2 regions of the Bradyrhizobium sp. 160 genome follow, and region 1 is predicted to be linked to the other one. Evidence: predicted binding sites of a transcription regulator. Region 1 holds the regulator's gene; the other holds the start of a gene.
What was found. Region 1 encodes PhoB, which activates phosphate uptake and scavenging genes when phosphate is short. Its sites were predicted from a motif close to TGTCATNNANCTGTCAT; they were not measured.
Positions count from the first base shown of each region.

Region 2: the regulator PhoB is predicted to act here: its motif matches at 9,906-9,922, upstream of IVA98_RS26675 (alkaline phosphatase D family protein).

Region 1 is NZ_JADPKD010000028.1:445,715-461,329, reverse strand. It holds gene IVA98_RS11720 (MATE family efflux transporter) at 1-987, opposite strand, end outside; gene IVA98_RS11715 (hypothetical protein) at 1,151-2,209, opposite strand; gene IVA98_RS11710 (PAS domain S-box protein) at 2,314-2,727, opposite strand; gene IVA98_RS11705 (2'-deoxycytidine 5'-triphosphate deaminase) at 2,908-4,044, opposite strand; SAM riboswitch at 4,125-4,204, shown strand; gene IVA98_RS11700 (O-succinylhomoserine sulfhydrylase) at 4,278-5,465, shown strand; gene IVA98_RS11695 (SGNH/GDSL hydrolase family protein) at 5,532-6,518, opposite strand; gene IVA98_RS11690 (SGNH/GDSL hydrolase family protein) at 6,531-7,310, opposite strand; gene IVA98_RS11685 (OpgC domain-containing protein) at 7,310-8,566, opposite strand; gene apaG (Co2+/Mg2+ efflux facilitator ApaG/CorD) at 8,763-9,155, shown strand; gene IVA98_RS11675 (Hsp33 family molecular chaperone) at 9,343-10,350, opposite strand; gene argF (ornithine carbamoyltransferase) at 10,505-11,428, opposite strand; gene IVA98_RS11665 (aspartate aminotransferase family protein) at 11,428-12,636, opposite strand; gene IVA98_RS11660 (GcrA family cell cycle regulator) at 13,105-13,617, shown strand; gene phoB (phosphate regulon transcriptional regulator PhoB) at 13,869-14,576, opposite strand; gene phoU (phosphate signaling complex protein PhoU) at 14,591-15,307, opposite strand; gene pstB (phosphate ABC transporter ATP-binding protein PstB) at 15,319-15,615, opposite strand, start outside.
Region 2 is NZ_JADPKD010000063.1:211,156-226,770, forward strand. It holds gene IVA98_RS26635 (acyl-CoA dehydrogenase) at 1-1,099, opposite strand, end outside; gene ribB (3,4-dihydroxy-2-butanone-4-phosphate synthase) at 1,289-2,365, opposite strand; gene IVA98_RS26645 (cation:proton antiporter domain-containing protein) at 2,537-4,267, opposite strand; gene IVA98_RS26650 (DUF3124 domain-containing protein) at 4,335-4,862, shown strand; gene IVA98_RS26655 (aminotransferase-like domain-containing protein) at 4,915-6,147, shown strand; gene IVA98_RS26660 (hypothetical protein) at 6,452-6,904, shown strand; gene IVA98_RS26665 (hypothetical protein) at 6,991-7,224, shown strand; gene IVA98_RS26670 (aldo/keto reductase) at 7,291-8,109, opposite strand; gene IVA98_RS26675 (alkaline phosphatase D family protein) at 8,243-9,817, opposite strand; gene IVA98_RS26680 (hypothetical protein) at 10,008-10,427, opposite strand; gene IVA98_RS26685 (NAD(P)H-dependent flavin oxidoreductase) at 10,532-11,533, opposite strand; gene IVA98_RS26690 (DHA2 family efflux MFS transporter permease subunit) at 11,628-13,247, opposite strand; gene IVA98_RS26695 (HlyD family secretion protein) at 13,244-14,398, opposite strand; gene IVA98_RS26700 (PRC-barrel domain-containing protein) at 14,761-15,135, opposite strand; gene IVA98_RS26705 (thiamine pyrophosphate-requiring protein) at 15,280-15,615, shown strand, end outside.

The DNA.
Region 1 (15,615 bases):
CGCGCCGATCGCCATCCCGACCATCGGCACACAGGCGATGCCGAACGAGAATGCGATCGAGGTCAGCAGGAATTCCAGCCGCGCGCCGATACCGTAGCCGGCGAGGATCGCGGTGCCGAACTGCGCCAGCATGTGAGTGAAGATCGAGATCGTCAGCACCGATTGCAACGGCGAGAAGCAGGCGATGGCGCCGACCTTCAGGATGTCGAAAAACATCGCCCATTGGATGCGCAGGCCGCGCAGCTTCAGGACGATTCGGGCGCGGCCGGAGAACAGGTACCAGCCCATCACGCCGATGTTCATGCAATAGGCGATCAGCGCGCCGGCCGCGACGCCGCGCATGCCGAGCTGCGGCACCGGCCCGAGCCCAAGGCCCAGCGTGCCCCCCAGCACGATCTGCCAGACCGCCGAGTTGAGGATCAACAGCGACGGCAGCTTCATGTTGCCGGTGCCGCGCAGGACGCCCGCCAGGGTGTTGAGCAGCCAGGGCAGCACCGCGCCGCCGAAAAACACCTGCGTGTAGGCGATGGCGTGGGTCAGCACATTGCCACGGCCGCCGAGCAATTCCAGCAGGCGCGGCCCGAAGATCAGCATGCCCAGCATGAAGACGAGACCGAAACTGATGCCGATCAGAATCGCGTGCACGGCGAGGTTTCCGGCGCGCTCGCGATCCCCGGCGCCCAGCGCACGCGCGATGGCGGAGGCCACCGCGCCGCCCATGGCGCCGCCCGACATCGTCATGGTCAGGATCACGGTCGGAAACACCAGCGCCATCGCGGCCAGCGCCTCGACGCCGAGCCGGCCGACATAGGAGGTCTCGGCGATCACCACGCACATGCCGGCCGACAACCCGATCACGTTCGGCCAAGCGAGCCCAAGCAGGGTGCGCAGAATCGGACCGTCGGTCAGCGCGCTCCTGACGGGACGCGGAGGCGGCGGCAGCGGGCGCTCCTGTTCATCGACCGGGATTTCGGCGATGTCGGACATGTCTTCTCCCGGACACGAGCGCCATTTGCGGCGCGGCAATAAACAGGTGTGCCAATAAATCTATTCGCGCGCAGGGCGCGGCAGGGCTTGTTAGCATGGCGGGCGCCGATTCCTCCTGCGTCAGGTGCAGGCGTGCCCTGCGGCAGCGGCTTGTCACCCTCGCCTATTCAATCGTCCAGACCAGCGGCGGGCGGCCGCCCTTCGCGGTCCGCATGCGCACGCCTATGTTTCTTCCGCATCCTGCAGCGAGGCCCTCGAACAATCCTTCCAGCACCTTGGCGCAGGTGGGGTGATAGTCGGCGACATCGTCCATCAGCTTCCAGCTCCGCTGATGGATTGCAAAGGCGCCTTCGGATTGCGAGGTCTCGGCGGCATCGTCCTGCGCGGCAAACAGCGCGCTCAGGAACGATGCGAATTCGCCCGCACCACCGCGGCCGCGGCCCATCGCCAGCGCCGCCGCGACCTCGTCGAAATATTGCATGCCGATCAGCTTGCCGGTGAGATGCAGGAGATAGCCGGCGTCCTCGGGGCCGAACAGCTGCACCATCACGGGCGCGGCGGTGCGGACATATTCCATGGCGTAGTTGCGATAGGCTTTCTCGAGCCGCGGTTTCGGCCAGCTCGTCACCGGCAAAGCCGGCGCGGTCTTCGCATCGAACGTAGGGGCCTCCAGATGCCGCGCGAACACCAGGCGCTGGTCGAGATCGAGCGGATGGTCGTATTGATGATAATAGCCTTCGAGCCCATCCTGGCCGTCGACGCTCTGCTTGGTGCAGACGAAGCCGAGGCGGAGATCGCCGAGCGCTACGCCGTTGTTGGCGTGCCAGCCACGCAGCATCGCGCGAGAGACTTCGCCGGGCACGCCGCAGATTGCGGTGCCCCTCCAGATCCAGCGCGGCGGCGGGTAGCGGATCCAGGCCTTGGTGTCGCTCTCATACATGTATTCGACATGCACGCCGCCGATCCAGTTGGAGAGATAGTGATATTGCGCGGCAGCCACCGCCGGCGGCAGATGACGGAGGCCGAGCTTTTGCAAGCCAGGCAGGAAGCGCTCCTGCTGCTGGCGGCGGAACACGCGGAAGACGAATTCAGCGGCATCCGCCGTGCCGCGCCGCGTGACCACGGTGAGGATCAGGCCGGTGAAGTAGGCGTGATAGAGATCGGCGACCGCGCGCCAGCGTTTCCATTGGGCTTCCTGCGCTGTGTCTGATATGGCGGTCATGTTCGCTCCCGATCATTGTTTTGATCGAATGTGTCACTGCACCGGGTGACAGGCAACATGCCACGCATGCAGGCCGCCCTGCACGACGGCCCGTCAATTCCGCATCACGAATTTTGCGCAGCCTTGGCCGCGCGCTCGCGCTCAATGCGCTCCGTCACGTCGCGCGCCATCGCGACCGATCCGAGCACGGCTGCGCCAGCATTCCGTACTAGCGCAAAGGTCATCTCAATGTAGAGCTTGCGCCCGCTCTTGTGCAGCGCGCGGGTCAATGTCGGCTTGCCTGCAAGCTTCATCGTGCCGCTGGCCAGCGCAGCCTCGAAGCCTTTCCAGTGCGCGGCGCGCAGATGCTCGGGAATGATCAGATCGAGGTTCTGGCCGAGCGCCTCCGCGGCGGAGAAACCGAACAAGGCGGCCGATGCCCGATTCCAGCGCGTGATCGTGCCGGAGCGATCCGAATAGATCAGCGCGTCCGCGACGTCGTCGATGATTCTCGCGTCAAGTTGGGATGGATTGCTCATGACACCACCTCGCATGTAGCCCGGATCTCGGCCCGCATCCTGACACATACTCGGTGTCATCGCCCGACTTGATCGGGCGATCCAGTACTCCGCGGCGGACATTTTTGAAACGAACTACCGCCGCAGAGTACTGGATGCCCCCGACAAGCCGGGGCATGACAGCGGAGCGTGGGACTAGCGCTACACCCGGAAATGCTTGCTCAGCTTCAGCCCCTGCGCCTGGTAGTTCGAGCCGATGCGCTGGCCGTACATCGCATCGGGACGCGCCAGCATCTTCTCGTAGACGAGGCGGCCGACGATCTGGCCATGCTCGAGGATGAAGGGCACCTCGCGCGAGCGCACCTCCAGCACGGCGCGCGCGCCTTGCCCGCCGGCACCGGCATAGCCGAAGCCGGGATCGAAGAACCCGGCATAATGCACGCGGAATTCGCCGACCAAGGGATCGAACGGCACCATCTCCGCGGCGTAATCGGGCGGAACCTGCACGGCCTCTTTCGAGGCCAGGATGTAGAACTCGCCGGGATCGAGGATCAGGCTGCCATCGGGACGGGCCGACATCGGCTCCCAAAAATCTTCCACCGCATAGCCGGAGCGACGGTCGACGTCGACGACGCCGGTGTGGCGCTTGGCGCGGTAACCGACGAAGCCGTTGGCCTTCTCGCCGGAGAGGTCGACCGAGACGGCGACGCCGCCGGCCAGGTCGGCATCGTCGATGTCGACGAGGCGCTCGGTCGCATGCAAGCCATCGAGTTCGTCGGCATTGAGGATGGCGTCACCGGTGCGGAAGCGCACCTGCGACAGACGCGAGCCCTCGCGCACCAGCACCGGAAACGTCTTCGGGCTGATCTCGGCATAGAGCGGGCCGTGATAACCGGCGCCGATCATGTCGAAGCGGCGGGTCCCGTCGGCGATCACGCGGGTGAAGACGTCGAGCCGGCCGGTCGAGCTCTTGGGATTCGCGGCCGCGACGATTTCCGGCGGGAGCGCGAGGCTCTCCAGCAGCGGCACGATGTAGACGCAGTTGGTCTCGAGCACCGCGCCGTCGGCAAGACTGAACTCGTGCAGCTTCAATTCGTCAATGCGCTCGGCGACGGTGGCGCCGGGACCGGGCAGGAAGCTGGCGCGGACGCGATAGGCGATGTCGCCGAGGCGCAGATCGAGGCTCGCCGGCTGGATCTGGCTTTCGACGAAGTCGTAGGCGGGCAGGATCAGCCCCGCCTCTGCCATCGCCGCAATCATGCGGTCAGGCAGGATACCATTGGCATCGGCAGCGACCGTGAACGTCAACCGGGGGTCCTCATCAAGGGGCAAACGCATCCCGAGATACGGGAAATACTAGCCTTTTACGGCTATCCGATGGACGCCTTGACGGAAAGGGCATTGCGGAATATGAGCATCACTTATCCCGTGGTGATTTGAGCCGGCCGGCTTGCAGCCACGTTAAATAAGTCGCTAAACAGGCCGGGGACCTCTGTGATCCCGGCCCGTGGAGATATCCAGGCCGGTTTTTTTGTGACCATTTTTGCTCGAATGGTCATGTCGGAGGTCCTATGTCGAAGTCGCCTGCCACTTACCGTCCCGAAACCCGCCTGGTCCATTCCGGCACCCTGCGCTCGCAATATGGCGAGACGTCGGAGGCGCTGTTCCTGACGCAAGGGTACGTCTACAACAGCGCCGAGGAGTGCGAGGCGCGGTTCAAGGGCGAGGACCCCGGCTTCATCTATTCGCGCTATTCCAATCCGACCGTCGCGATGTTCGAGCGCCGCATGATCGAACTCGAAGGCGCCGAAGCCGCTCGCTCGGCGGCAACCGGCATGGCCGCGGTGACGACGGCGATCCTGGCGCCCCTGAAGGCGGGCGATCATGTGGTGGCGTCGCGCGCGCTGTTCGGCTCGTGCCTCTATGTGGTGCAGGATCTGCTGCCGCGCTACGGCATCGAGACCACGCTGGTCGACGGCCTCGACCTCGACCAATGGCAGCGCGCCCTCAAGCCGAACACCAAGACGTTCTTCCTGGAGAGCCCGACCAATCCGACGTTAGATGTGCTGGACATTCCCTCGATCGCCGAGATCGCGCACAAGGGCGGTGCGCGACTCGTCGTCGACAACGTATTCGCAACCCCGATCTGGCAGAGCCCGCTCGCGCTCGGGGCCGACGTCGTGGTCTATTCCGCGACCAAGCACATCGACGGCCAGGGCCGCTGTCTTGGCGGCATCATCCTGTCCTCGGAAGCCTTCATCGCGGAGCACATCCACAATTTCATGCGCCAGACCGGCCCGTCGATCTCGCCGTTCAACGCCTGGGTCCTGCTCAAGGGCCTGGAAACGCTGGGCGTGCGCGTGCGCGCGCAGACCGACACCGCAGCGCGCATTGCCGAGGTGCTGGCGAGCCATCCCAAGATCTCGCGGCTGGTCTATCCCGGCCGCGCCGATCATCCGCAGGCCGCGCTGGTGAAGAAGCAGATGCGTGGCGGCTCGACGCTGGTCGGTTTCGAGGTGAAGGGCGGCAAGCAGGCGGCGTTTCGCGTGCTCAATGAGTTGAAGCTGGCGAAGATCTCGAACAATCTCGGCGACGCCAAGAGCCTCGTCACGCATCCGGCCACTACGACGCATCAGCGTCTGAAGCCGGACGACCGCGCCGCGCTCGGCATCAGCGAGGGCTTCATCCGCTTCTCCGCGGGCCTCGAGCATGCGGAAGATCTGATCGAGGATCTGACCGCGGCGCTGGAGAAGGCGTGACGGGCGAATGGCGAATAGTGAGTGGCGAATAGACCCCATTCGCTATTCGCCATTCCCTATTCGCCCCTACATCGGCCGATACGTGCGCACATCAGCGGGCACGTTCACACCGAGCTTGATCTGGCCGACGGAGCGGATGATGTCGTCGGCGAGGAGCTGGGCGAAGCAGGCGTAGCCCCAATCGTTCATGTGCAGGCCGTCGGCGATGACGAAGCTCTCGACCGGGATTGCCTGTTTCTCGTGCCAGTCGCGCATCACCTCGAAGCGCGGGAAGATGCCAACGTGACGGAGCTCGGCGACCTTGCCGAGCAGCTTCACCATCTTGCCGGCGCTCTCGGCGCGCTGGTTGACCGCCGGCGAATATTGCGGATCGACCAGCACGATGTCGGCGCCGCCGGCGGCCTGGATGCGGCTGATGCCGTCCTCGACCAGCTTTGCGGTATCGGCGGGATCGAGGTTGCGCAGCACGGCGTTGGTGCCGACCTGCCAGATCACGAGATCCGGATGCACGTCGATCACCTGCGTCTGGAGGCGCTTCATCATCTCGGGCGCATCCTCGCCACCGACGCCGGCATTGATGACGGTGATGTCGGCGGTCGGATAGTGCCGGCGCAGCTGTGCGGCGAGACGGTTCGGATAATTGAACTCCGGCGAGCTCGCACCGAATCCTGCGGTGGACGACGAGCCGAACGCGACGATGACGACGGGCTGGCCGGCGACGAGCTTGCTTGCGACACGCGGCAGCGAGCCCATCGCCTTCGGGCCGCCCTTCGGCGGCAGGCAGGGCACGCGGCTGAAGATGTCGCCGGCCGACTTTGCGACTTCCTTCACCTTGTCGAGGGCGCGCGCCGTGACGCCGCGCTGCTCGGGGGACGTCGCGGCGACGGTGGTCTGGGAGGGCGGTGCGGCAGCGGGATCAGCCGGCTGCGCGGCCGTCGCCTGAGCGGCTTGCGTCTGCGCGCGCGGCTGCGAAGCGGGCATCAGCAGCAGCAGCGCCGCCGCCGCGGGCACCGCCAGCCATGACGTCAGGCAAAAAGGGCGGGGAGAACTCATTAACACTAGACCTCAATTTTGCTGCTGGGCCGGCTCCAGATGGGCAGCATCAATCACGAACTGTGCCAACGCCCGGCCAAGGCAATCATGGACCTGTTTCGCCAGTTCAGGCCCGCGGGACGGGTTGAACAAGTCGAACTGGCCCTGATCATTCCACTGTCGCATGATCGCGAAACGGTCGAACAGCGGGACGTCGTGCTCCTGCGCCACCACACGCATATTATCGAGAAAAGGCTGCGCCGCGATCATGGTTTCAGTGCGCGGACTGTACTGCAAATTCATCAAGACGACGTCAGCCCCTGCCTTTTGCAATGCAGTAACCCCTTCTGTTACCGCGCCGCGAAAATCGTCGGGATCGATGGATCGGATAGCATCCACGGTCCCGGTCTGCCAGATGACCAAAGTAGGCGTTTTTGCTTCCATCAGCTTAACGAAAGTGGACGCGGTCTCCCCTGCCGTTTTCTTGCTCTGTATTTCTACGGAGACGTGCACCACTTCGGACGCGGGCAGCTTCTCCTTGAGGATCGTCTCCATGCGTGCCGGATATGAGCTGCTCTCCGAGGATGGAATCGTGGTTGAGCGGCTTCCGATGACCAGAATCTCGAGCGGCTTGCCGGCCTTGATGGCATCGGCGACCTTGGGCAGCTGGCTTTCGCTGGTAAGCAGATAGGACGGCAATTCGCAGGCCGCGGGCGCGGCCGAGGCAGCAGGCGCAGCATCGCCCGCGCGCGCCGTGGCCGCGGCGAGGCCACCGCATAGCAGGATCAGGCTCAGGAGAACCTTCGCCTTCATCAGCCCCCTCCCGCCAGATCGGCGTTGCCGACGGCGTTTTTGGTTTTCGCACCGCTCTTGTCAGCCACGCGCTTGTACCACGAAATCACCCACGCCACCCCCCACATGATCAGGATTCCGGAGAGACTAATCAACGCATGCATGGCTGCCCCGCCGGAAACTTCGGCCAGGATGAAATGGCCGGCGAAAGCCAGGAAGACGCCGAGACAGAAGATCTCGAGCGAATGCTGCCCGCACAGGATCAGCGGCCGCAGCCAGGGCGATTTCAGGCCCGGCCAGGTCCGCGGCAGGAAGCGCACGGTGAGCGCGGCCAGCGCCAGGAAATGGGTGAAGCGCAGCACGTCGAGATCGGTCTTGTCGATCGGATACATCCACTGCTCGAGCCGCTTCGGCATGAGGTGGCCGAGCTGCGGCACGTACCAGGTCAGCGTCACGTAGAACGCCGCGGCGAGATAGGCGATCGAGATCCACATCGTCACGGGTGATGCCAGAATGCGCGACATGCGCCGCGCGCCTCCGAGCGCACACCATGCACCGAAGACGAAAAGCAATTGCCAGGCCAGCGGATTGAACGCCCAGAAGCCGTTCGGATAGGCCGAGAAGTAGAGGTCGTATTCCCAGGTCACGGCGTAGAGCACGACCGAGAGGCCGAGCGTGACGTCGGGCTTCCACTTCATCGACCACAGGATCAACGGCAGCGCCAGCATCAGCACGATGTAGAGCGGCAGCACGTCCATGTTGACGGGCCGGAAGCGTAGCAGCAGCGCCTGGACGATGGTGACGTCGGGCTGCTTGAGGAAATCCATGATGCCCATCTCTTCGGTGTAGAGCGGGTTCTCGAAGCTGGTCGCCACATAGGAGATTTCGGCGAGGAAGATCGTGAACAGGAAGACGTGGGCGACGTAGATCTGCCAGACGCGGCGCAGGATGCGCGCCGTGGCGATGACGGCGCCGCTCTCCAGCATTGCCCGGCCGTAGACGAAGGCGGCGGTATAGCCGGAGATGAAGATGAAGATCTCGGTGGCGTCGCTGAAGCCGTAATTGCGAATGGTGAACCACGTCAGCAGGCTGGTTGGCAGATGGTCGATGAAGATCAGCCACAGCGCCAGCCCGCGGAACAGATCGAGCCGGAGCTCGCGCTCGCCGATCGCCGGCAGCGTAATGGCTGGCGCGGCGGCGCGCGGCTTGGTTCCTGCGGGTTTGGCACCGGCGGTTCCCGCGATCGTCGATCCCGTCACTTGGTCGGCAATGGTCATCGGGGCCAAAAACCCTTCCGCAAATCGCGACGTTCAATGGAGTTTACCGGTCCGGCCGTCGTCTCGCAAAGCGGCCGGATCACATAAGGTTGTCTCCCCTTGGGAGTCCCTTCCCCGCGAATTCTGGCGGGACGATGTCGCCAAAGCCGTCTCCGGCGTTTGGTTCCCCAGGAGGATTTCGCTATGATGGGCCATCATGTACCGCGCCGTGACCCGCCAGATCGAAGTGACCGTCGAGCCGAGCTTTGTTCCGGAGCAGTCGTCGGCCGACCGCTCCCGCTATTTCTGGTCCTACACCATCGTCATCACCAATTCCGGCGACGAGACCGTGCAGCTGAAGACGCGGCACTGGATCATCACCGACGCCTCCGGCCGCCAGCAGGAGGTGAAGGGCGAGGGCGTCGTGGGTGAGCAGCCGATCCTGGCCCCCGGCGAGCGCTTCGAATACACCTCCGGCGTGCCGCTCACGACCGCCTCCGGCTTCATGACCGGCCGCTACCAGATGGTCAGCGAAAGCGGCGAGCGCTTCGAGATCGACGTGCCGACGTTCTCGCTGGACAGTCCGGACAACAAGCGGGTGTTGAACTAGCCTCCGATGTCATTGCTCGCGAAGGCGGAGAATCCAGCAAGCCGCGGCCTATCGGTTCAATCACTGTTCGGCTCAATCACTGTCGTCTCGGACTAATGGATCGCCCGATCACGGCCGGGCGATGACAGCGAGTACGTGCGAGCAGCCTCCCCAGCCTCGTCATTCCTAGCCTAGCTATGCGCGATGCCTAGGCGTCCTCCACGCCCGCCTCGTGCGGCGTGAACTGGTAGACCGACGAGCAGAACTCGCAGGTGACGACGACCTTGTCGTCCTTGACCATCGCGGCGCGATCGTCGGGCGAGAAGCTCTTGAGCATGGAGGCAACCGCATCGCGCGAGCAGGAGCACCGCGCTTCGAGAACCTGCGAATTGAATACGCGCACACCGCGCTCGTGGAAGAGGCGGAATAGCAGCCGCTCGCCGGAGAGCTCGGGATCGATCAGCTCGACGTCCTCGACGGTCTCGATCAGCGAGCGCGCCTCGACCCAGGCGTCGTCTTCGGCGACGCTGTGCACCTCGCTGCCCTCGGGCGCATCCCCGGGATGCAGGTCCGCCTGCCGCGCGCGCTCCGGCGCCTTGGGCAGAAACTGCATCAACATGCCACCGGCGCGCCAGCGATGCTTGCCGCCGTCGCTACTGCGCCATTCCTCGCCGACCGCAAGACGCACGCGCGTCGGGATCTGCTCGGAGCGGAGGAAATATTCGTGAGCGGCCTCTTCCAGGCTGCCGCCGTCGAGCGCGACCAGACCCTGGTAGCGGCTCATGTCGGGGCCCTGGTCGATGGTCATGGCGAGATGACCGCGGCCGAGCAGCGTGCCGGAATCTTTGGCGTCACCCAGACGCGCGGCATCGAAGCGCGCATAGGCGCGCAGGCGATCCGGCGCCATGTAGTCGACGACCAGGAACGACACCGGACCGTCGGTCTGGGCCTGAAGGATGAAGCGGCCCTCGAATTTCAGCGCCGAGCCGAGCAACGTCGTCAGCACGATGGCCTCGCCGAGCAGCTTGCCGACGGGAGCGGGATAATCGTGCTTGGTGAGAATGTCGTCGAGCGCCGGACCGAGCCGCACCAGGCGGCCGCGCACGTCGAGTGCGTCGACCTCGTAGGGCAGCACGGCGTCATCGATCGGAACCGGTGATGGCGCGCGAACCGGGCCTTCTGGCCCGGTTTTCATGTCAGGGGATTGGGAAACCATGGCCGTGTATCTGGGGTCGGAGGTGGGAAATGGAAGGGGGCGCGAGGGAGTGTTCCCGAGGCAGTTATGATCACACACGATACTGCTAATTCGGGGTCGTCCCGGCTTTCGCCAGGACGACGAACCAAACCCACTTCGCCTTCACCAGGCTGCGCTACTTCACCGCGTCAAAGCACCAGGCCAATATGCCCTTCTGCGCATGCAGGCGGTTTTCGGCCTCGTCGAACACGACCGATTGCGGGCCGTCGATCACTTCATCCGTGACCTCCTCGCCGCGATGGGCAGGCAGGCAGTGCATGAACAGCGCGTCGGGCTTGGCCAGCGACATCAGCTTGGCATTGACTTGGTAGGGCTTGAGCACGTTGTGGCGGTGCTCGCCTTCCTTGTCGCCCATCGACACCCAGGTGTCGGTGACGATGCAGTCGGCGCCCTTTACGGCGGCTTCCGGATCGGTGCCGAGCACGATCGGCGCATTGGTCATCTTGATCCAGTCGCGCATCGCCTTTTTCGGCGCGAGCTCCGGCGGCGTTGCGACGTTGAGCTGGAACTTGAAGCGCTCGGCGGCGTGGGCCCAGGACGCCAGCACGTTGTTGTCGTCGCCTGTCCAGGCCACCGTCTTGCCCTCGATCGGGCCGCGATGCTCCTCATAGGTCATGAGGTCGGCCATCACCTGGCAAGGGTGCGAACGGCGCGTCAGGCCGTTGATGACGGGCACGGTCGCATAGGCCGCAAGCTCCAGCAGCGCCTCGTGATTGAGGATGCGGATCATGATGGCGTCGACATAGCGCGACAGCACGCGCGCGGTGTCGGCGATGGTCTCGCCCCGGCCGAGCTGCATTTCGGCGCCGGTGAGCATGATGGGCTCGCCGCCGAGCTGGCGCATGGCGACGTCGAACGACACCCGCGTCCGCGTCGAGGGGCGCTCGAAGATCATCGCCAGCGTCTTGCCTTCGAGCGGCCTGACCGGCTGATGCGCCTTCTGCTTCGCCTTCATGGCGGAGGATGCGGCGAGCATGCGCTTGAGCTCCGACAGCGGGAGCTCGTTGATGTCGAGGAAGTGCTTTGGCGACTTGCTCATCAGCTTGCCGCCCGCTTGGTCTGACTGCACGAGATCGCCGCGCAGGCGCGCTCGAGCCGCCCGACGCTGTCCTCGATCTCGGCTTCGGTGACGATCAGCGGCGGCAGGAAGCGCACGACATTGTCGCCGGCGCCGACGGTGAGCAGCTTTTCGTTGCGCAGGGCGGCAACGAGATCACCCGAAGGCACGACCGCCTTGATGCCGATCAGGAGCCCCTCACCGCGGACTTCGCTGACGATATCAGGATAGCGATCGATCACCGAGGCGAGCTTCTGCTTGAGCAGCAGCGACATCCTCTGCACGTGATCGAAAAAGCCGGGCTCGAGCATGACGTCGAGCACGGCGTTCGCAGCGGAGATCGCGAGCGGATTGCCGCCGAAGGTCGAGCCGTGCGAGCCGGGCGTCATGCCGGAAGCCGCTTCCGCGGTGGCAAGACAAGCGCCGATCGGGAAGCCGCCACCGAGCGCTTTCGCCAGCGACATCACGTCGGGGGTAACGCCGAGACGGCGATGCGCGAACAGATCGCCGGTGCGGCCCATGCCGGTCTGCACCTCGTCGAACGCGAGCAACAGCCCCTTCTCGTCGCAGAGCTGACGCAGCGCCTTGAGGAAGGCGGGTGTTGACGAACGCACGCCGCCCTCGCCCTGGATCGGCTCGATCAGGATGCCGGCGGTCTGCGGACCGATCGCCTTCTTCACGGCCTCGATGTCGCCATGCGGGACTTGGTCGAAGCCATCCATGGGCGGGCCGAAACCTTCAAGATATTTTGCCGAGCCCGTCGCCGCCAGCGTCGCCAGCGTGCGGCCGTGGAAGGCGCCTTCGAAGGTGATCATGCGATAGCGATCGGGATGGCCCTTGGCGGCGTGATAGCGCCGCACGACCTTGATCACGCATTCCAACGCTTCGGCGCCGGAATTGCAGAAGAACACGAAGTCCGCGAAACTTTCGTTGCACAGACGCGTTGCAAGCCGTTCGCCATCGGGACTCTGGAACAGGTTCGACATGTGCCAGAGCCTGGTCGCCTGCTCCTGCAACGCCTTGACCAATGCGGGATGGGCGTGGCCGAGCGCGTTCACCGCGACGCCCGAGGTGAAATCGAGATAGCGATCGCCATTGGTCGCGATCAGCCAGCAGCCTTCGCCGCGCTCGAAGCCAAGGTCCGCCCTGGCGAAAACGGGAAGCAGATGCGGCGCGGCGCTGTTGGTCATGACCATCACTTGGATGTTGCATTTGGACGTTGAGACCTGCCTGGCATGCCTTGCGCAGCGCACCATTGACCGGTCCGGAAAACGAAACGTGCCGCCTTTTAAGGGCGGCACGCGTCACCATCTTATGCCTGGCAAGACGGGTGTCAATGCCGCCCGGAAAGCCTCGCGAAACGCCGAATCCGTAGTCTTGCGGTGCCGATCTTGCAGGGTTTTCACCACGGAACATGTGGAAGCGAGTCGGCGGACTCTTGCGCGGGAGTCACGCCATATTGTAGCGTTTGGACTGTCAGATACGACATCTCGTGCAGCGGTTCTGATCCCAAGAGTCCTCATGTACCGGCGTAAACGTTCGGGCGTCAGTCACGCGCCCGGCGAGCCTTAAGGGATTCTGACGGCACGGGTTTTTCAAGGCTTAAGCATTCGCTGTGAGGCCCCAGGATGGCGGCGCGCAACGAGGGAAAGGGTGCAATGACGGTTTTGACCTGGTCCGATGATCGCGTCGAGCAGCTGAAGAAGCTCTGGGAGGCCGGACTTTCGGCCAGCCAGATCGCGGCCGAGCTCGGCAATGTGACCCGCAATGCCGTGATCGGCAAAGTGCACAGGCTTGGCCTGTCGGGCCGCGCCAAGAGCCCTTCATCGGCAGCGCCGCGGCCGCGCAAGGCGCGGCCCGCGCAGCATATGATGCGGGTGACCCGGCCGATCTCGCGCGGCAACACCGCGCTGGCGCAGGCCTTCGAGGTCGAGGTGGAGGCCGAACCGGTCACCTACGACAACGTGGTGCCGATGAGCCAGCGGCTGTCGCTGCTGGAATTGAACGAGGCGACGTGCCACTGGCCGGTCGGCGATCCCTCCAGCCCGGACTTCTTCTTCTGTGGCGGCAAGGCGCTGTCAGGCCTGCCCTACTGCGCCCAGCACTCGCGCGTCGCCTATCAGCCGGCAGCGGATCGCCGGCGGGCGGCACCGAAGCCGAGCACGCGGTGATTATTTCCTGAGATCGAGCCGGCAGCCGTCACGCGGTGACGGCGCAACAAACCCGATGTCGTCCCGGACAAGCGTAGCGCCGATCCGGGACCGATAGCCACCGCAAGCCGTGGTTACGGGGCCTCGGAGTTACCTTTTTCGCGCAACAATGGGCCCGGGTCCCGGATCGGCGCTTCGCTCCGGACAACGCTGCGCGTTGCCGGAGCTACGCTTGTCCGGGACGACGGCCGAGATTGTTGACGCAGCTGGGCCTACGTCTGCTCCGCCTTTGCAAACCGATCATCCAGCGCATAACCCGCGCCGCGGACGGTACGGATCGGGTCCTGCTCGCGGCCGAGATTGAGCAGCTTGCGCAGGCGGCCGATATGGACGTCGACGGTGCGCTCGTCGATGTAGATGTCGCGGCCCCAGACGCTGTCGAGCAGCTGCTCGCGCGAGAACACGCGACCGGGATGCTCCAGGAAAAACTCCAGCAGGCGATATTCGGTCGGGCCGAGATCGATCGGCCGGCCCGAACGCGCGACGCGGCGCTTGTCGCGATCGAGCTCGATGTCGCCATAGGCGAGCACGGTGGCGAGCCGCTCGGGGCTTGCGCGCCGCAGAAGGCCCTTCACGCGCGCGAGCAGCTCCGGCACCGAGAACGGCTTGACGATGTAGTCGTCGGCGCCGGTCGCAAGACCCCGCACCCGCTCGCTCTCCTCGCCGCGCGCGGTCAGCATGATGATCGGGAGCTGCTTGGTCTCGGGACGGGTGCGCAGCCGCCGGCACAGCTCGATGCCGGACAGTCCCGGCAGCATCCAGTCGAGCACGATCAGATCGGGGATGTGTTCCTTAAGGCGGGTGTCGGCGTCGTCGCCGCGCATCACCGTCTCCACGTCATAGCCGTCGCCTTCGAGGTTGTAACGCAGAAGCTCGGTGAGAGCTTCCTCGTCCTCAACCACCATAATGCGTGCGCCCATGTTGTCGTCGCTCCCTAGGTATTCGGTACCGTCGTGGCGAAGGTCGTCATGTCGCCCTTCGGCCGCTTGTCGGTGATCGCCTGCCCCTCGATCATGTAGAACACGGTCTCGGCGATGTTGGTGGCGTGATCACCGATCCGCTCGATGTTCTTGGCGCAGAACATCAGATGGATGCAGAACGAGATGTTGCGCGGATCCTCCATCATATAAGTGAGGAGCTCGCGAAACAGAGAGGTGCAGATGGCGTCCACTTCCTCGTCGCCCTTCCACACTGCCATCGCCGCCGGCAAATCGTGCGCGGCATAGGCATCAAGCACCGACTTGACCTGCTGCTGCACGAGGTCGGTCATGTGCTCCAGGCCGCGGAACAGTTTCAGCGGATGGAAGTCTGTCTCCAGCGCCGCAACGCGCTTGCCCATGTTCTTGGCGAGGTCGCCGATGCGCTCAAGATCGGTGGCAACGCGCATGGCGCCGACGATCTCGCGCAAATCCACCGCCATCGGCTGGCGGCGGGCGATGGTGAGCACGGCGCGCTCCTCGATGCGCTTCTGAAGCGCGTCGAGCTCGGCATCGGTGGTGACGACGCGCTGGCCGAGCGCGACGTCGCGGCGGATCAGCGCGTCGACGGAATCGACGATCATGCGCTCGGCGATGCCGCCCATCTCGGCGACGAGGCGAGTGAGCTCCTGGAGGTCGGTATCGAAGGCCTTTGCGGTATGTTCAGTACCCATGTCCCGTCTCCTCAGCCGAACCGGCCGGTGATGTAATCCTGCGTACGCCGATCGCTCGGCGACGTGAAGATCTTGCTGGTGTCATCGAACTCGATCAGCTCGCCGAGATACATGAAGGCGGTTTTATCAGAGACGCGCGCCGCCTGCTGCATATTGTGGGTGACGATCGCGATCGTGTAGTTCTCGGACAATTCCTGGATCAGCTCCTCGACCTTGGCGGTCGAGATCGGGTCGAGCGCCGAGCAGGGCTCATCGAACAAGATCACTTCGGGCCGTACCGCGACCGTGCGGGCAATGCAGAGGCGCTG
Region 2 (15,615 bases), on a different contig from region 1:
ACTCGATCGAGATGCCGTTGCCGCCGTGCATGTCGCGGGCGGTGCGGGCGATGTCGAGCGCCTTGCCGCAATTGTTGCGCTTCATGAGCGAGATCATCTCGGGCGCGAACTTGCCCTCGTCCATCAGGCGGCCGACGCGAAGCGAGCCCTGAAGGCCGAGCGCGATCTCGGTCTCCATGTCGGCGAGCTTCTTCTGCACCAGCTGGGTCGCGGCAAGCGGCTTGCCGAACTGCTTGCGGTCGAGCGTGTACTGGCGGGCGCGGTGCATGCAGTCTTCAGCGGCCCCTAGCGCACCCCAGGAGATACCGTAACGGGCGCGGTTGAGACAGCCGAACGGGCCCTTCAGGCCGGAGACGTTGGGCAGCAGGGCGTCCTCGGGAACCACGACGCCGTCCATCACGATCTCGCCGGTAATTGAGGCGCGAAGCGACAGCTTGCCCCCGATCTTCGGCGCGGAGAGACCCTTCATGCCCTTCTCCAGCACGAAGCCGCGGATCTGGTTGTCGTGCGCCGCCGACTTGGCCCACACCACGAACACATCGGCGATCGGCGCGTTCGAGATCCACATCTTGCTGCCAGTGAGGCGATAGCCGTCCGAAACCTTCTCGGCACGGGTCTTCATGCCGGCGGGGTCGGAGCCGGCGTCGGGCTCGGTCAGGCCGAAGCAGCCGACCCACTCGCCGCTGGCGAGCTTCGGCAGGTATTTCTTGCGCTGGTTCTCGTCGCCATAGGCGTAGATCGGATACATCACCAGCGAGGACTGCACCGAGTTCATCGAGCGATAGCCGGAATCGACCCGCTCGATCTCGCGCGCGACGAGGCCATAGGCGACGTAGCTCGCATTGGCGCAGCCATATTCCTCCGGCAAGGTGATGCCGATCAGGCCGAGTTCACCCATTTCGTTGAAGATCTCGCGGTCCGTCTTCTCTTCGAGATAGGCCTGGGAGACGCGTGGCAGCAGCTTGTCCTGGGCATAGGCGCGAGCGGTGTCGCGCACCATGCGCTCGTCTTCGGTGAGTTGCTCGTCGAGCAGGAACGGATCGTCCCACTGGAATGAAGCCGCAGCCGGCTTGTCCTTGGCCTGAGGGCGCACGCTCATGAAACGTCCTTTCGCGTCTGGTTCCGTCATAAATTGCCGGACAAATTAGAGCGCCGCGGCAACAAGTGCAATTGCATCCTGGTTTCGATCGATGCGAGGCGAAGCATCGAACCCGGAATCTCCTCGCTTCTACGACATCGAGATTCGGCGTCTGGCGCTTTCAGCGCAATCCCGGAATGACACTGCGTGTCAGCTTTCGAGCTGCTCGTTGGCGACGATCTCGATGCCGAAGCCCGACAGGCCTTTGTAGTCGTGCACCGAGGACGTGAGGTGCCGGATCGAAGTGACGCCGAGATCGCGCAGGATCTGCGCGCCGACGCCGACCTCACGCCATTGGCGGTTGCGGTCAGCTTCCGTGGACGACTCGTCCGGCAGCGGCGCCACGGGCACACCGGCTGCGCCGTCGCGCAGGTAAACCAGCACGCCACGGCCGGATTTCTTGAAATGCTCGAGCACCGCCGCCATGCGCTTATGGCCCGTGAAAGTGTCCTTGACGATGTTCGGCTTGTGGAAGCGCGTCAGCACGTTCTTGCCGTCGCCAACGCCATTGTAGACGAAGGCGACGTGGGCGATGGAATCGAACGGCGAGCGGTAGGCATAGCCCTGCAAGGGTCCGATCGGGCTCTCGGTGATGAAGGTCGAGACCCGCTCGATCAGCTTCTCGCGCGCCTGGCGGTAGGCGATCATATCCGCGATGGTGACGTGCTTGAGCTTGTGCTCGGCGGCGAAGCGGGCGACTTGCTCACCCTTCATCACGCTGCCGTCGTCGTTCATGAGCTCGCTGATGACACCCACCGGCGGCAGGCCGGAGAGCTTGCAGAGGTCAACCGCGGCTTCAGTGTGGCCGGAGCGCAGCAGCACGCCGCCGTCCTTGGCAATCAGCGGGAAGATGTGGCCAGGCCGGGCGAAGTCGTTAGCGCCGACATTGGGATTGGCCAGCGCGCGACAGCACGAGGCACGTTCCTCGGCCGAGATGCCGGTGCCGCCATCGGGCTTGTAGTCGATTGAGACCGTGAACGCGGTGGTGTGCGCCGAATCGTTGTGGGCGACCATCGGATCGAGCCGCAGACGGCGCGCGTCCTCGGTGGTCACGGGCGCGCAGACGATGCCGGAGGTATGGCGGATGATGAACGCCATCTTCTCGGCGGTGCAGAGCGAGGCGGCGACGATCAGATCGCCCTCGCCCTCGCGATCCTCATCATCGGTGACGACGACGAGCTCGCCTCGGGCAAAGGCCTGCAAGACTTCCTGGACGCTATCGGGCATTTCCCAATCTCTATCGGTTATAGCCGGGAGGCTTAGCCGGACTTGGGCCGGGGCGCTAGTCTCCCCAGCGCAACCACATATGCCAGGCGGCAGGCCTGCCAGGGTCATTCAGGCTTGCAGCGAAGATATCAAGGATATAGGCGGCGCGCGCCGGAGAGGAAGGCCGGCCGGTCAGGGTAGCACTTCGCGCCGCTCGCCGAGCCGTTGATCGAGCTCGGCGCGCTTGTCGGCCAGAAGGCCAGCCTGGGCGGCTTCGATCACCGTGAACAGCTCGTGGGCGTCGCTGAGCCGGGTCACCGTGACATAGCTGGCGCCGGCCTCGTAGAGTTCGCCGACGTCGGCCAGGAGGTCGGCCGTGGCCACGATCAGGGCGGTGGGGTTGAGCGCGCGGACGTGGCGGACCAGCTTCTCGTTGGTGGCGCCTTTCAGCAGCGAATCCGGCACACTGAGGATGATGATCTCGGACTTGCCGATGCCGGCATGGAGTAGCGTGTCGACATTGCTGATGTCGCCATAGATCACGTGCAGTCCCCGCGAGAGCAGGGTCTGGTACACATTCGGGTTGAAATCGACCACCGTGATCTGCTCCAGCAGCACCGGAGCCTGCCGCTCGATCTCGGCTAGCAACGCGCTCGCCGCACGGAAAAAGCCGAGGATGACGATGCGGCGGGCCTCGCCGTGGCCGCCCTCATGGGCCTCCTCGGCATGGCCACTGCCATGATCGAGGTCGCGCAGGCCAATCCGCTTCAGGGGCCCAATCATCCAGCGGGTGATCTCGTCACTGCGCGTCATCACGAAGGTCGAGAGCACGGCCAGAACCACGAAGGCAAAGGAGGCCGCGTTCGCCGTCTCGGCTGCGATGTGATGGTCGGCGATGCCGGTCTGGATCACCACCAGCGAGAACTCGGAGATCTGGGCGAGGTTGAGGGCCGGCAACAGGCTGGCGCGCAGCCCCTGTTTCATCAGATAAAGCGGAGTAAAGGTGGTCACGAGCCGGCTCACCACGGTAAACGCCGCGATCATCAAAGCGAGCCCGATCACGGAGAGGCCGGGCACGGGGATGGTCATGCCGAGTGCGACGAAGAACAGGGTGATGAAGAAGTCGCGGAGCGTGGTGACCTTGGCCGTGACATCGAGCGCATAGGGAAAGGTCGAAAGCGAGACGCCGGCGATCAGGGCGCCCATCTCGCGCGACAGCGACAGCCGCTCCGCCATCTCGGCGACGAGAAAGCACCAGGCCAGCGCGCCGAGCAGGATCAGCTCGGGCCGCCGGGCGATCTGGTGAAACAGGCGCGGCAGCACGTAGCGGCTGACCAACAGCGCGGCGGCGACCAGCACTGCGACGCGGCCGATCGAGAGCAGGATGACGCTGACTTGCAGATTAGCCAGGCTCGGCTGCACCGCCAGGAACAGGATGGCGAAGATATCCTGGAGCACCAGCACGCCGAGGGTGATACGCCCTGGCAGCGTGTCGAGCTCGCGCTTCTCGTAGAGCACCTTGACGATGATGACGGTGCTCGACAACGCGCAGGCGACACAGAGATAGACAGCATCGAAATGCCCGCTGCCGAGGGACAAGCCAATGCCGACGAAGAACAGGACCCCGAGCAGGCAGCCCCCGAGCAGCTGGCCGGCTGCCGCGAACAGGATCACCTTTCCCGCCCGCACGATCTTCTTCAGGTCGATCTCCAGCCCGATCATGAACAGCATGAAGATCAGGCCGAGCTCGGAGATGACGCTGATCGATTCCTGCGATTTGACCCAGCCGGCGCCGAATGGACCTATGCAGAAACCGGCGATAAGGTAGGCCAGGATCAGGGGCTGCCGGGAGAAATGGGCGAGCAGGCCCAGCATCCAGGCAAACAGAATACAGAGAGTGATGTCGCGAATGAGCTCGTGCATGCCAAATTGGTCCGTTTTGCCGCACCCTAGAGATGGGTCGCGGTGCGGCAAGCGAGCAATTCGTCACATGCGCGAAGGGCTCTTCGCAGCAATGCTGCTATGCCCCCTCGCCTATGCCGTGCCCACCGCCGCGCAATCGAAAATCAGTATCGAACAAAGCTTTGCCGATTCGCTCACCGCGCTGCCGAAGGACGAACTCGCCGTATCCGGCGGGTTCTACGTGCCCGCCTATTCCAGCGTCGCGATGAGCCAGGGCAAGCTGCGTGTCGACTTCTCGGTGACGCTGAGCGTGCACAACGCCTCCGAGACCCAGCCGCTGGTGGTCAAACGCATCGCCTATTTCGACACCGCAGGCAAGCAGGTCGAGAGCTATCTGAAGGCGCCGGTCGCCTTGAGACCGCTCGCCACCGTCTCGATCTTCATTCCGACCGACGACGTACGGGGCGGGACTGGAGCCAATTTTCTCGTCGACTGGGCCGCGCCAAGCGAGATCGCCGAGCCCGTGGTCGAAGCCTTGATGGTTGGCGGCGTCGCCAATGCGCATTACGCTTTCATCAGCCAGGGACGTCCGACCCGGACGGCCGGCAAGAAGTAAGAGAGGCCGGTGCACGCCGACCGCCCCAACAAGAACAAGACGAGGAACGCCCATGACGTCCAGCTTCGATTTCGCACCCCTGTTTCCCGCGGGGCTGCCGGCCCCCTCCGCGCGCTGGACGGGCCTTGCCAAATACAGCTTCGTCGGCGGCAACAACGACTCCGAACAGGTGCCGCTCGAGGGCCTGATCGAGGCGACAAACCTGGCACTACAGCGCGAGGGCCGCTCGCTCGCCACCTATGGGCTGGCGCATGGACCTCAGGGGTATTTGCCCTTGCGCGAATTCCTGGTGACCAAGCTCAAGCGCGATGCCGGCATCACCTGCACGGTCGACGACCTCCTGATCGTCTCCGGCTCGCTTCAGGCGCTCGATCTCGTCAACGCCACGCTGCTAGCGCGCGGCGACACCGTCATTTTCGAGCAGGAGAGCTATCAGGGCTCGCTGACCCGCCTGGCGCGGCTCGGCGTCAACGTGGTGGGCATCCCCCTCGACAAGGACGGCATGCGCATGGACGTGCTGGCCTCCACTCTCGCCGATCTGAAGAGCCGCGGCATCCGGCCGAAATACATCTACACGATTCCGACCGTGCAGAACCCGACCGGCAGCATCATGCCAGAGAGCCGACGCGCCGAGCTGCTGCGCCTGTCATCCGAATACGGCGTGCCGATCTTCGAAGACGATTGCTATGCGGACCTCGTCTGGTCCGGGCAGCGGCCGCCGGCGATCCATGCGATGAGCCGAAACGGCGGCGTGATCCATATCGGCTCGTTCTCGAAATCGATCGCGCCGGCGCTGCGCGTCGGCTTCGTCGTAGCACCCTGGGATGTGATGTCGCGGATGCTGGCGCTGAAGACGGATGCCGGCTCGGGCGCGCTGGAGCAGATGGTGCTCGCGACCTATTGCAAGCCGCACTTCGCGAGCCATGTGCCGGCACTGACGAAAGCGTTGCGCACCAAGCTCGATACGTTGATGGAGGCCCTCAACGAGCAGTTCGGGACGGCGGCCGAGTTCGATGAGCCCAAGGGCGGCATCTTCCTCTGGGTGAAACTGCCCGACCAGGTCGATACGCTCAAACTGTATCAAGCCGCGCTTGCCGCCGGTGTCTCGATCAATCCGGGGCCGGAATGGTCGACCAACAAGAACCATTCCAGCTCACGACTGAGGCTCTGCTTTGCGAGCCCTACGCATCAGCAGATCCGTGAGGGCGTCGCCGTACTGGCCGAGGTTTGCCGCAAGGAATTTGGCGTGCCGGCCCGCAGTGCCAATATCGAGAAGAGGGCCTGATACCAAGCCAGCTGGGGCTGGCTGCCGCGGATGCGGAGGCTAGCCGCAGCAAGAGGACCACCGAGATGTTGCTCTTACCGGCCTCGATCTGGACGACGTAACGCTCAAAAATCCCTTCGCCCGCAAAATTGACGACTTGATTCAGCAGTGGTCTATCCACGTTCGCCTCCGGAAAGTGCATCCTACCCGGAAGCGGCCGGCCTCATTGACGCGGATCCGATTCGCGCGCGATCGGCAGCCAGCGTGGGCGGCCGTGAGCGGGATGCTGTACTTTGAAATTCTTCGAGGCGGGGCTTGCCAGGACATGACGCGTTGCTTGAGCCGCTGGATCGCGGCTGCGCTGCCGTGGGTCGCACTCGTGTCCGCGGCGCATGCCGAGACGCTTGCGGTAAGGGTCGAACAATGGGGCCTGCTCGGCTCTTGGGCGGTCGACTGCGCGGCTCGGCCCGACCGCGACAAGGGCGCACGGTTGACTTACGAGATCACGAAGGACGGCCGGGTGATGTACCGGCGCAATTTCGGCGACGCCAGGGACGAGAACGAGGTGGTCTCCGCCACGGTCGATGCCGAAGGCCTGCTCAATGTGATGGTGTTCTTCCCCTCGCTCCATCAGACGCGCGAATTCGGACTCCTCTTGCAGGAGGATGGCAGCCTGCGCGCGATCTACAATCGCAGCGAGCGCGGCGAGTACACGATCAGAGACGGCAAATACGTCGCGACCGGCGCGCCAACACCGGCGCAGCAACGCTGTGATTAACAGCCGTTCAGAATTCTCCCGCCGTTCCTCCGGAACGTTCGCGTGCATGTACGGTTTAGATGTGCATTCGATTGGAGGAGGACATCATGAAGAAGCGTGGTTATGTGGTTGCAGCTCTCGGCGCGCTCGTGATCGCAGGGCCGACTCTGGCGAGCGCCGAGACGGTGGTGATCAAGCGCGGTCATCATCATCACGGCCCGTACGCTGCCCGCGCCGAATACGGCATGCATCGTGACCACGGCTGGCATCGCGGCTGGCACCATCGCGGCGACAAGGTCGTCGTAATCAAGCGCAGTCATCGCCACCATCACTGGGACTAAAGCGCAACGCAGCATGGAGATGGCCCCTCGCGGGGCCATTTTCTGCGCGTTCGAAAGCACTCGGGGCTAATCCCACGCCGGCGCAAAGCCGGGATTGACGCAGCGCCTGTCCTTCGGCAGTGCGGCGATCTTGTTTCGGTCGGCATCGTCGAGCGTGATCTTCAGGGCATCGAGATTGGCCTGCTGGCTCTCGCGCCGCGACGCCTTCGGGATCGCCACGACGCCGTCTTGATCGAGCAACCATTTCAGCGCCACTTGAGCCGCGGTCGCGTTGTGCTTAACGCCGATCTCGCTCAGCACCGGATCTGTTGCGAAGCGCCCCTGCGCCAGCGGACAATAGGCGACCAGCGGAATCCTCCTGGCACTGAGATAGGCCAACACCTTCGATTGATCGAGCATGGCGTGATATTCGACCTGGTTGCAGGCGATTGGCGCCTTGATGTCCTCGACGGCAATCTTGAGCAGCGCGGTGGTAAAGTTCGCAACGCCGATCGCCCGCGTCCGCCCCTCCTCCTTGAGCTTCATCAGGGTCTCGAACACCGCGCCCCAATTGGCGATTTTCGACGGCCAGTGCACGAGATAGAGGTCGACATGGTCGAGCCTGAGCTTCTTTAGGCTGGCATCGAAAGCGCGACGGATCGCCTCCGGCGCCAGATTCTCGTGCCAGACCTTTGTGGTGATGTGCAGTTCGCCGCGCGGCAGGCGGGAAGCGGCGATGGCCGAGCCGATCGACTCCTCATTGGCGTACATCTCGGCGGTGTCGATGTGGCGATAGCCAATCGACAGGGCGCTCTCGACCGCGGCCCGGCAGGCATCGCCCTGCATGCGGAAGGTGCCGAGGCCGAGCTTGGGCATGCTAATGCCCTGTGTCTGCAGATGGTGCATGAAACAGGCTCCTGACGTAGTTCATCGCGCCAGACGCGCGGTGACAGACTCTTCGGTGATGGAAAGGAAGTGGCAGGAGCAGCGACCATAGCGCGGGAGACGCCGGGCGGCCAATCAAGATCGAGTTAATGGCCTACGAATGCTGAGCCACGACGGCCGGTCGTGCCTGCTGCTGCGGCTGGATATCGACTGACCAGAGATCGCGGTTATCGACGTCCTTCAAGGTCACTCTCATCACACCGCTGCGGCCGTCGATGTCGACCCGGCCGAAGAACTGCAAGCCGAAGCACGGCGCCAGATTCTCGCCCTGCGCAGCGCTACAGCCATGCTGGTACATTGCGACCGGACCAAACGTGTCATCGAGTTCGCCCGGGCTCCAGGTGCCGGCATGCAGCGGGCCGGAGACGAACTCCCAGAACGGATCGAAGTCCTGGAATTGCGCCTTGTTGGGATCGTAATAGTGCGCGGCGGTGTAGTGCATGTCGGCAGTGAGCCAGACGATGTTGCGGATTCCGGCGCGCTTGATGAACGCCAGCAGATCGGCGATCTCGTGCTCACGCCGGTCGGGCGGCCCATTGCCGAGCGCAACGGCGTCCAGGCTGATCAGGCCGATCGGCAAATCGGCCGCAATCACCTTCCAGGTCGCGCGTGAGGCAGCGAGCTCGCGCTTCAACCAGGCGAGCTGCTCGGTGCCGAGGATCCAGCCGCGATGGTCGCATCCCTTGTTCCAGGTGCCATCGCGATAGCTACGCATGTCGATCATGAAAACGTCGAGCAGCGGGCCGTAAGCGATCTTGCGATAGACCCGACCCTGCCGCGCGCCAACGTCGCGGATCGGCACGAAATCGAAGAAGGCGCGGCGGGCGCGCGCGACCAAGAGCGGCGTGCCGTCGTCCTCGTAACCGGCGGCGTCGTAGCTGCCGGTCGGCGACCAGTCGTTGGTGACCTCGTGATCATCCCACTGCGCCAACATCGGCACCTCGGCATGGAAGGCGCGAAAGTGTTCGTCGAGGTGGTTGTATTTGTAATTGCCGCGGAACTGCGCCAGCGTGTGCGCGACCTCGGATTTTTCCTCAGTGACGATGTTGCGCCAAATTCCGCCGTTCGGCAGGTTTTGTTCGGCAGGAATCGTGCAGTCTGCATAGATGTGGTCGCCGGAATGGATGAAGAAATCCGGGCGGTTGTCGAGCATGGTGCGATAGCTGCGATATCCGCCGCGCGAGACGTCGATGCCCCAGCCCTGCCCCGCGGTGTCGCCGGACCACAGGAACGAGATCGACTGGCCCGCAGCCGGCGCGGTGCGGAAATGGCCGACGCGGCTTTCGCCGGCAATCCCGGTCGCGGCGTCGTCTAAGCGGACGCGGTAGAAGATGTCCTGCCCGGGAGGCAGATCGTTCAGCAGTAGTTTTGAGGTGAAATCGGCCTCGGGCAGCGCATCGCCGGAGGCCGACGCGACGATCGCCTTGAAGCTCTCGAGGGTCGAGCACTCCACCCGCATCCGCGCCGCTCGGTCGGCACGCGCCCAGATCACGGCGGAGGCTCCAGAGACATCGCCGGACTGGATGCCGCTCGTGATCTGCGGACGGTCGGCAGCGCGACTGAGATGCGGCTTTGCGAGCGTCCCAAGCGAGGCGACGGCGAGACTGGAGGTTGAATGGACCAAAAATTGCCGCCGGGTCCATGCCCGCGCGGCGCGGAGCGTTGCCATTCAGGAAACCTTCGTCGAATCGCAACGGAAGGTGCCTGCGCTCCTTGACTCTATCCTTACGGTTTCTTGACTTCGCGCCTACGATTTTACGACGCGCGGATGACGGTTTCGACTGGCAAGCGTAACCACGGTGCAGGTGCGCTTCCTCGCCCGCTTGCGGCGGCGAGGTGAAGAGGCAGCAGCGCTGCGACTAACGCTTCCAATTGCAGATGCCGCCGGAGCGGCATGGCCAAGTCTGGATACGCGTGTCCAGCGCCTGTGCGTCGAGCGGATTGCCGTGGCGATGCGAGAGTTTGGTGCGGGCCGTACCGCGCGGCTGAACGCTCCGGCCATGCCCGACCTTGGGCTCGGCCACGTGCACGCGTTCGGCGGCAACCTTCTTCGGCACGTGGATCGGCTCGGCGCGCGCCTGCGCCTCGTTGCCGCCGCGTGCCTCCAAAGCGACCGGCGCGAACTGCGTCTCAGGACCAAGCCGCTTCGGCGACAGCACGGCCTTGGACAGATCGAGACCCAGATATTCGTCAGGCTTGTAGTCGTCAGCACTCGCGAGGCCCGCCGCTGCGAGCACGAGCGCCATCGCAATTGCAAAGGGAACGCTTTTCAGGACCACGAGCACCTCCTGAAATTGATGAAGGGGTAATTTACCCCTATTTAGGAGGCGCCACGCGCAATTCCAGCGGCCAATTGCCGCCGTGGTTAAGAAGTTTGGCGGAGTCAGGCGACTTTTCGCGTCGTCTCCGTCCCATCCAGGAACCCGATCAGGCGGCTGCGGATGATGGTTTCCGCCTCACTCATGATGCGGTCGACGAGCTCCTTGCAGGAGGGAATGTCGTGGATGAGGCCTGCGACCATGCCGCAGCTCCAGGCGCCCGCGTCCATCTGACCGTCCAGCATGATCCTGGGATAGACACCCGCGACCTGGTCGTGAATGTCGTCGATGGTGAGCTTGGTGCCCTTCTCGCGCTCGATCTCGAGCAGGCGGTCGACATTGGCGTTCTTCAGGACGCGCTCGGTATTGCGCAGCGCCCGCATGATCAGGCGGGTGTCGAGTTCGGTGGCGGCGACCAGCGCGTTCTTGACGTTCTGATGCACCGGCGCTTCCTTGGTGGCGATGAAGCGAGTGCCCATGTTCATGCCGGCTGCGCCGAGTGACAACGCCGCGACCAGGCTGCGCCCGTCGGCCATGCCCCCGGAGGCGACGAAGGGAATCTTCAACTCTTCCGCCGCGCGCGGCAGCAGGATCATGTTGGGAACGTCGTCCTCGCCGGGATGGCCGCCGCATTCAAAGCCGTCGACGCTGACGGCGTCGCAGCCGATCCGCTCCGCCTTCAGGGAGTGGCGCACCGAGGTGCATTTGTGGATGACCTTGATGCCGGCCGCCTTCAGCGCCGGCATGTATGCTTCCGGGCTGCGGCCCGCTGTCTCCACCGCTTTGATGCCACCTTCGACGATGGCCGCGATGTATTCCGGATAAGGCGGCGCCGAGAAGGTCGGCAGGAAGGTGAGATTCACGCCGAACGGCTTGTCCGTCATGTCGCGGCAGCGCGCGATCTCCTTGGCCAGCAGCTCGGGCGTCTTCTGCGTAAGCCCGGTGATGATGCCGAGCCCGCCGGCATTGGAGACGGCGGCGGCCAGCTCGGCAAAGCCGACGAAATGCATGCCGCCCTGGATGATCGGGTGCTCGATGCCGAACAGTTCGGTGATCGCGGTCTTCACGTCAGTTTCCTCCCAGGGCTTTGCTTGATGTCAGGTTCAGTCTAGCCGCAGTCTCGTGCCGCGGTCACCCCTTCTCTCTGAACGGGAGAGCCCGTCAGTGCCCCCGCGCCGGCGCGCTCAAATCGATCCTGCGGAGCACGGCTGCGGTGGGGATCATCAGCAGGGCGATAATCGCAAGCGTCCAGAACACGTCGATATAGGCGAGGAGGTCGACCTGCTGCTGCAAGGTCTTGCCAACCCATGCGACCGCCTGCGACGCGGCATCGCTTGCATTGGAGCCCTGCGCTTGGAAGTAACGTGTCATGGCGTCGATGGTCTGCTGGTAGCCGAGATCGGACGGCGCTGCGTGCTCGATCAGGCGGCTCTGGTGGAATTGCTGGCGCTGCGCCAGAATGGTCTGCGCCAGCGCGACACCCATGGAGCCGCCGATATTGCGGGCGACATTGATCAGCGCCGAGGCCTGGTTGGTCCTGTCCGGCGGGATGCCGTCATAGGACGCGGTCGTCACCGGCAGGAACAGGAAGGGGAGACCGAGCGCAAGGAAGATGCGCGACAGCGCAGCGTAGCCGTAGGTGATGTCGCCGGTCAGCCCGGTGAGATGCCACATCGAGAACGCGACGATGGCGGCACCACACATGATGAGATATTTCGGCTGCACGATGCCGACGAGGCGGCCAACCACCGGCATCAGCACCAGCGTCGCGACGCCGCCGGGCGACAACGCGAGACCGGCCAGCATCGCGGTGTAGTTCAGCTCGGTCTGGAGCAGTTGCGGCAGGAGCTGCGTCGTCGAGATCAGCACCGCGCCGGTGCCGAGCATGACGAGGAAGCAGGCGGCGAACTGACGGCGGCCAAGCAGGCGAAGGTCGACGATGGGCTGCTCCCGCGTCAGCTCCCAGGGAATGAGCGAGAGCAGCGAGACGGCCGCGAGCACCGCGAAGACGACGATCATGTTCGATCCGAACCAGTCATTGCGCTGGCCTTCGTCGAGCACGAATTCGAGCGAGCCGAGCCCGATCGCAACGAGGGCGAAACCGACATAGTCGACGCGCAGACCCTTGCTGAGCAGCTTCTCCCTCTCCTCCTCTGCGCCCGACGGCTCTTTGACCAGCGTGCCGACCAGGAACAACGACAGCAATCCCATGGGAACGTTGATCAGGAACACCCAGTGCCAAGTATACGTATCGGTAATCCAGCCGCCGAGCGTCGGCCCGATCACTGGCGCGACCACGACGGCGACGCCGTAGATGGCAAAGGCCTGGCCACGCTTATGCGGTGGGAAGGAATCGGCGAGGATCGCCTGCTCGCTGGTCGCCATGCCGCCGCCACCAAGGCCTTGCAAGATCCGGAACAGTACCAGCGATTGCAAATTCCAGGCGAAGCCGCACAGGAGCGACGCGATCGAGAACGTCGCGACGCACATCATGTAGAAGCGCTTGCGGCCGATCACGGTCGACAGCCAGCCCGAGATCGACAGCACGACGGCGTTGGCGACGAGATAGCTGGTGATGACGTAGGTGCTCTCGTCGATGCCGACCGCGAGCCCGCCGGCAATGTGGCGCAAGGCGACGTTGGCGATGGTGGTGTCGAGCACCTCCATGAAGGTCGCGATCGAGACCACGAAGGCGATCAGATAGGGATTGTGCCCGCCCGCCGCCGACCGCTCCGGCGACCAACCCCCGGCGGACGCGCCGCCTTGCGTGACGTCCGTCATCGCACCCTGGTCCAGGGCACGACCGACATGCCCGGTCCGACCGGCAGATCGGGCGGCCAGTTGTCGACCACGATCTTCACCGGCACACGCTGCACCACCTTGACGTAGTTGCCGGTGGCATTCTCCGCCGGCAGCAGGCTGAACGCGGTGCCTGAGCCCGGCTGCACCGAATCGACGTGGCCGGTCAGCTTGCGGCCGGGATAGGCATCGATGCGCATCTCTACCGGCTGGCCTGGCCGCATGTCGTTGAGCTGTGTTTCTTTATAGTTGGCGACGATCCAGACCTCGTCGGGCACGAACATCATCAGGCTCTGGCCGGCGGTGACGAATGTGCCCTTGGCGGCGGAGAGCTTGACGACGCGACCGGACTGCGCCGCAACGACGCTGGTATATTGCAGGTTCAGCTTGGCCTGATCGAGCTGCGCCTGCGATTGCCCGAGCTGCGCCTTGGCGCCTTCGAGCTGCGCTTGTAGCGATTTGATGCTCGGTTGCGCGGCCGTCACCGCGGTCTTGGCGCGCTCGGTGTTGGCCTGCTGCGCCTGAAGGTCGGAACGGGTCTGTTGCTGGCGCTGCACGGTTCCGGCTCCCTTTTCGACCAGATCCTGGGCGCGCGCGAATTCTTCCTGCGAGAACTGGAGTTGGGCCTCAGCCTGTTCGAGCTGCGCCTGGGCCTGCTTGATCTGCTCCTGCTGGGAGTCGATTTGCGCCCCGACATTGGCGATGTTCGCTTTGGCCGCCGCGACCTGCGCATCGGCTTGATCGATGGCGATGCGATAGTCGCGCTCGTCGAGCTTGGCGAGAAGGTCGCCGGCATTGACGTGCTGGTTGTCCGTGACCGGGATGTCGGTCACGTAACCACCGACCTTCGAAGCCACCGAAAAACTGCGCGCGGCGACGAAAGCGTCGTCGGTGGATTCGTAATGGCGGACCTCAAGCCAATAGAGCAGACCGCCGACGAGCGCCGCGATCAGCACGATGGCGCCGACAGTTGCCAACAGCCAATGCTGGCGAAGCCTCGCGCGCAACGGCGGCGCCGGTTCGCCCGACTGCTCCTTGACGTCGCGGGATTGATCAGGATTCGTTCTCGGAGCTTCCTTCGTCCACTGCGGCTGCTCCGCGGACGGCCCACGCTCCCGGGTTTGAGCATCCACGCTGACCACCTTTTATCGGGGCTACCGGTCGCAAGCCAATTGAGCCAAGCTTGCGCGCCGGCAGCCCAACCGCAGCGCCGAAGCATGGTTCCGACTTGCTGGACCACCGCTGTCATTCGTGAATGCGGTGCTCAGAAAGCGCGGCACCGCCGCGCTGCGCTTCTCGATCGCTCTTACGGAAAGTGGACGTTAGTGCGTCTTGGTCTCGTGCCATTTCTCGAGGTCGGGCTTTACTTTGTCCGATCCCTGCTCTTTTTCCGGATTGCCCTTCCAAGGCTTGTCCGTCTGCCTGTGCGAACCCCAGTCGCTCTCAGTCCGGGGATCATCGGTAGGCCGTTCCTTACTCATCGTATCGTCCTTTGCTACGCGAAGGGAACGCCGTAATAGGCATTGATACCGCGTACGGCAGCATCATCACCCCAGTTCCACTCAGCCTTCTCACCATATTTCGGAGCGCCTTCCAGATCCTTCGCGGTAATCGCGGTAACATAGCCGCCGAGCTCGGTGTCGTATTTCAGGGACTGCCAGGGCAACGGGTAATGATCATTGCCGAGGCCGAGAAATCCGCCGAAGCCAAGCACTGCGTAAGAGACCTTGCCGCTGATCTTGTCGATCATGACGCGTTCGATTGAACCGATCCGGTTTCGATCGGCCCCATAGACCGATGTTCCTTCGACCTTGTCACTTCCGATCAGCCGGCCCATCTCGTTTTGGTCCAGTTCACCCTGATCCAGCATCGTCATTCTCCACTCAGCCATTTGTGAATCAACGGCGCGAGGTCAGCGATCGTTCCGACGCGGTTCCGCAAGAGCCAAGGAACATCGCCGGAAACAACAGGTTCTCTGAGTCTAACCAGGTCCGAACCGAGAGAGCCGCCCGTAATGTCTCAGACCGTCTCAGACTTCATCGTTCAGCGCCTGCATCAATGGGGCGTGCGTCACATCTTCGGTTACCCCGGAGACGGCATTAACGGCGTGTTCGGCGCCATGAACCGGGCTGAAGGCCAGATCGGCTTCGTGCAGGCGCGGCACGAGGAGATGGCGGCATTCATGGCGACCGCCTACGCGAAATTCGCGGGCCAGCTCGGCGTCTGTATCGCGACCTCGGGGCCCGGCGCTTCGCACCTCGTCACCGGTCTCTACGATGCACTGCTGGATCACCAGCCGGTGCTCGCCATCGTCGGCCAGCAGGCGCGCAATGCGCTGGGTGGGAGCTAC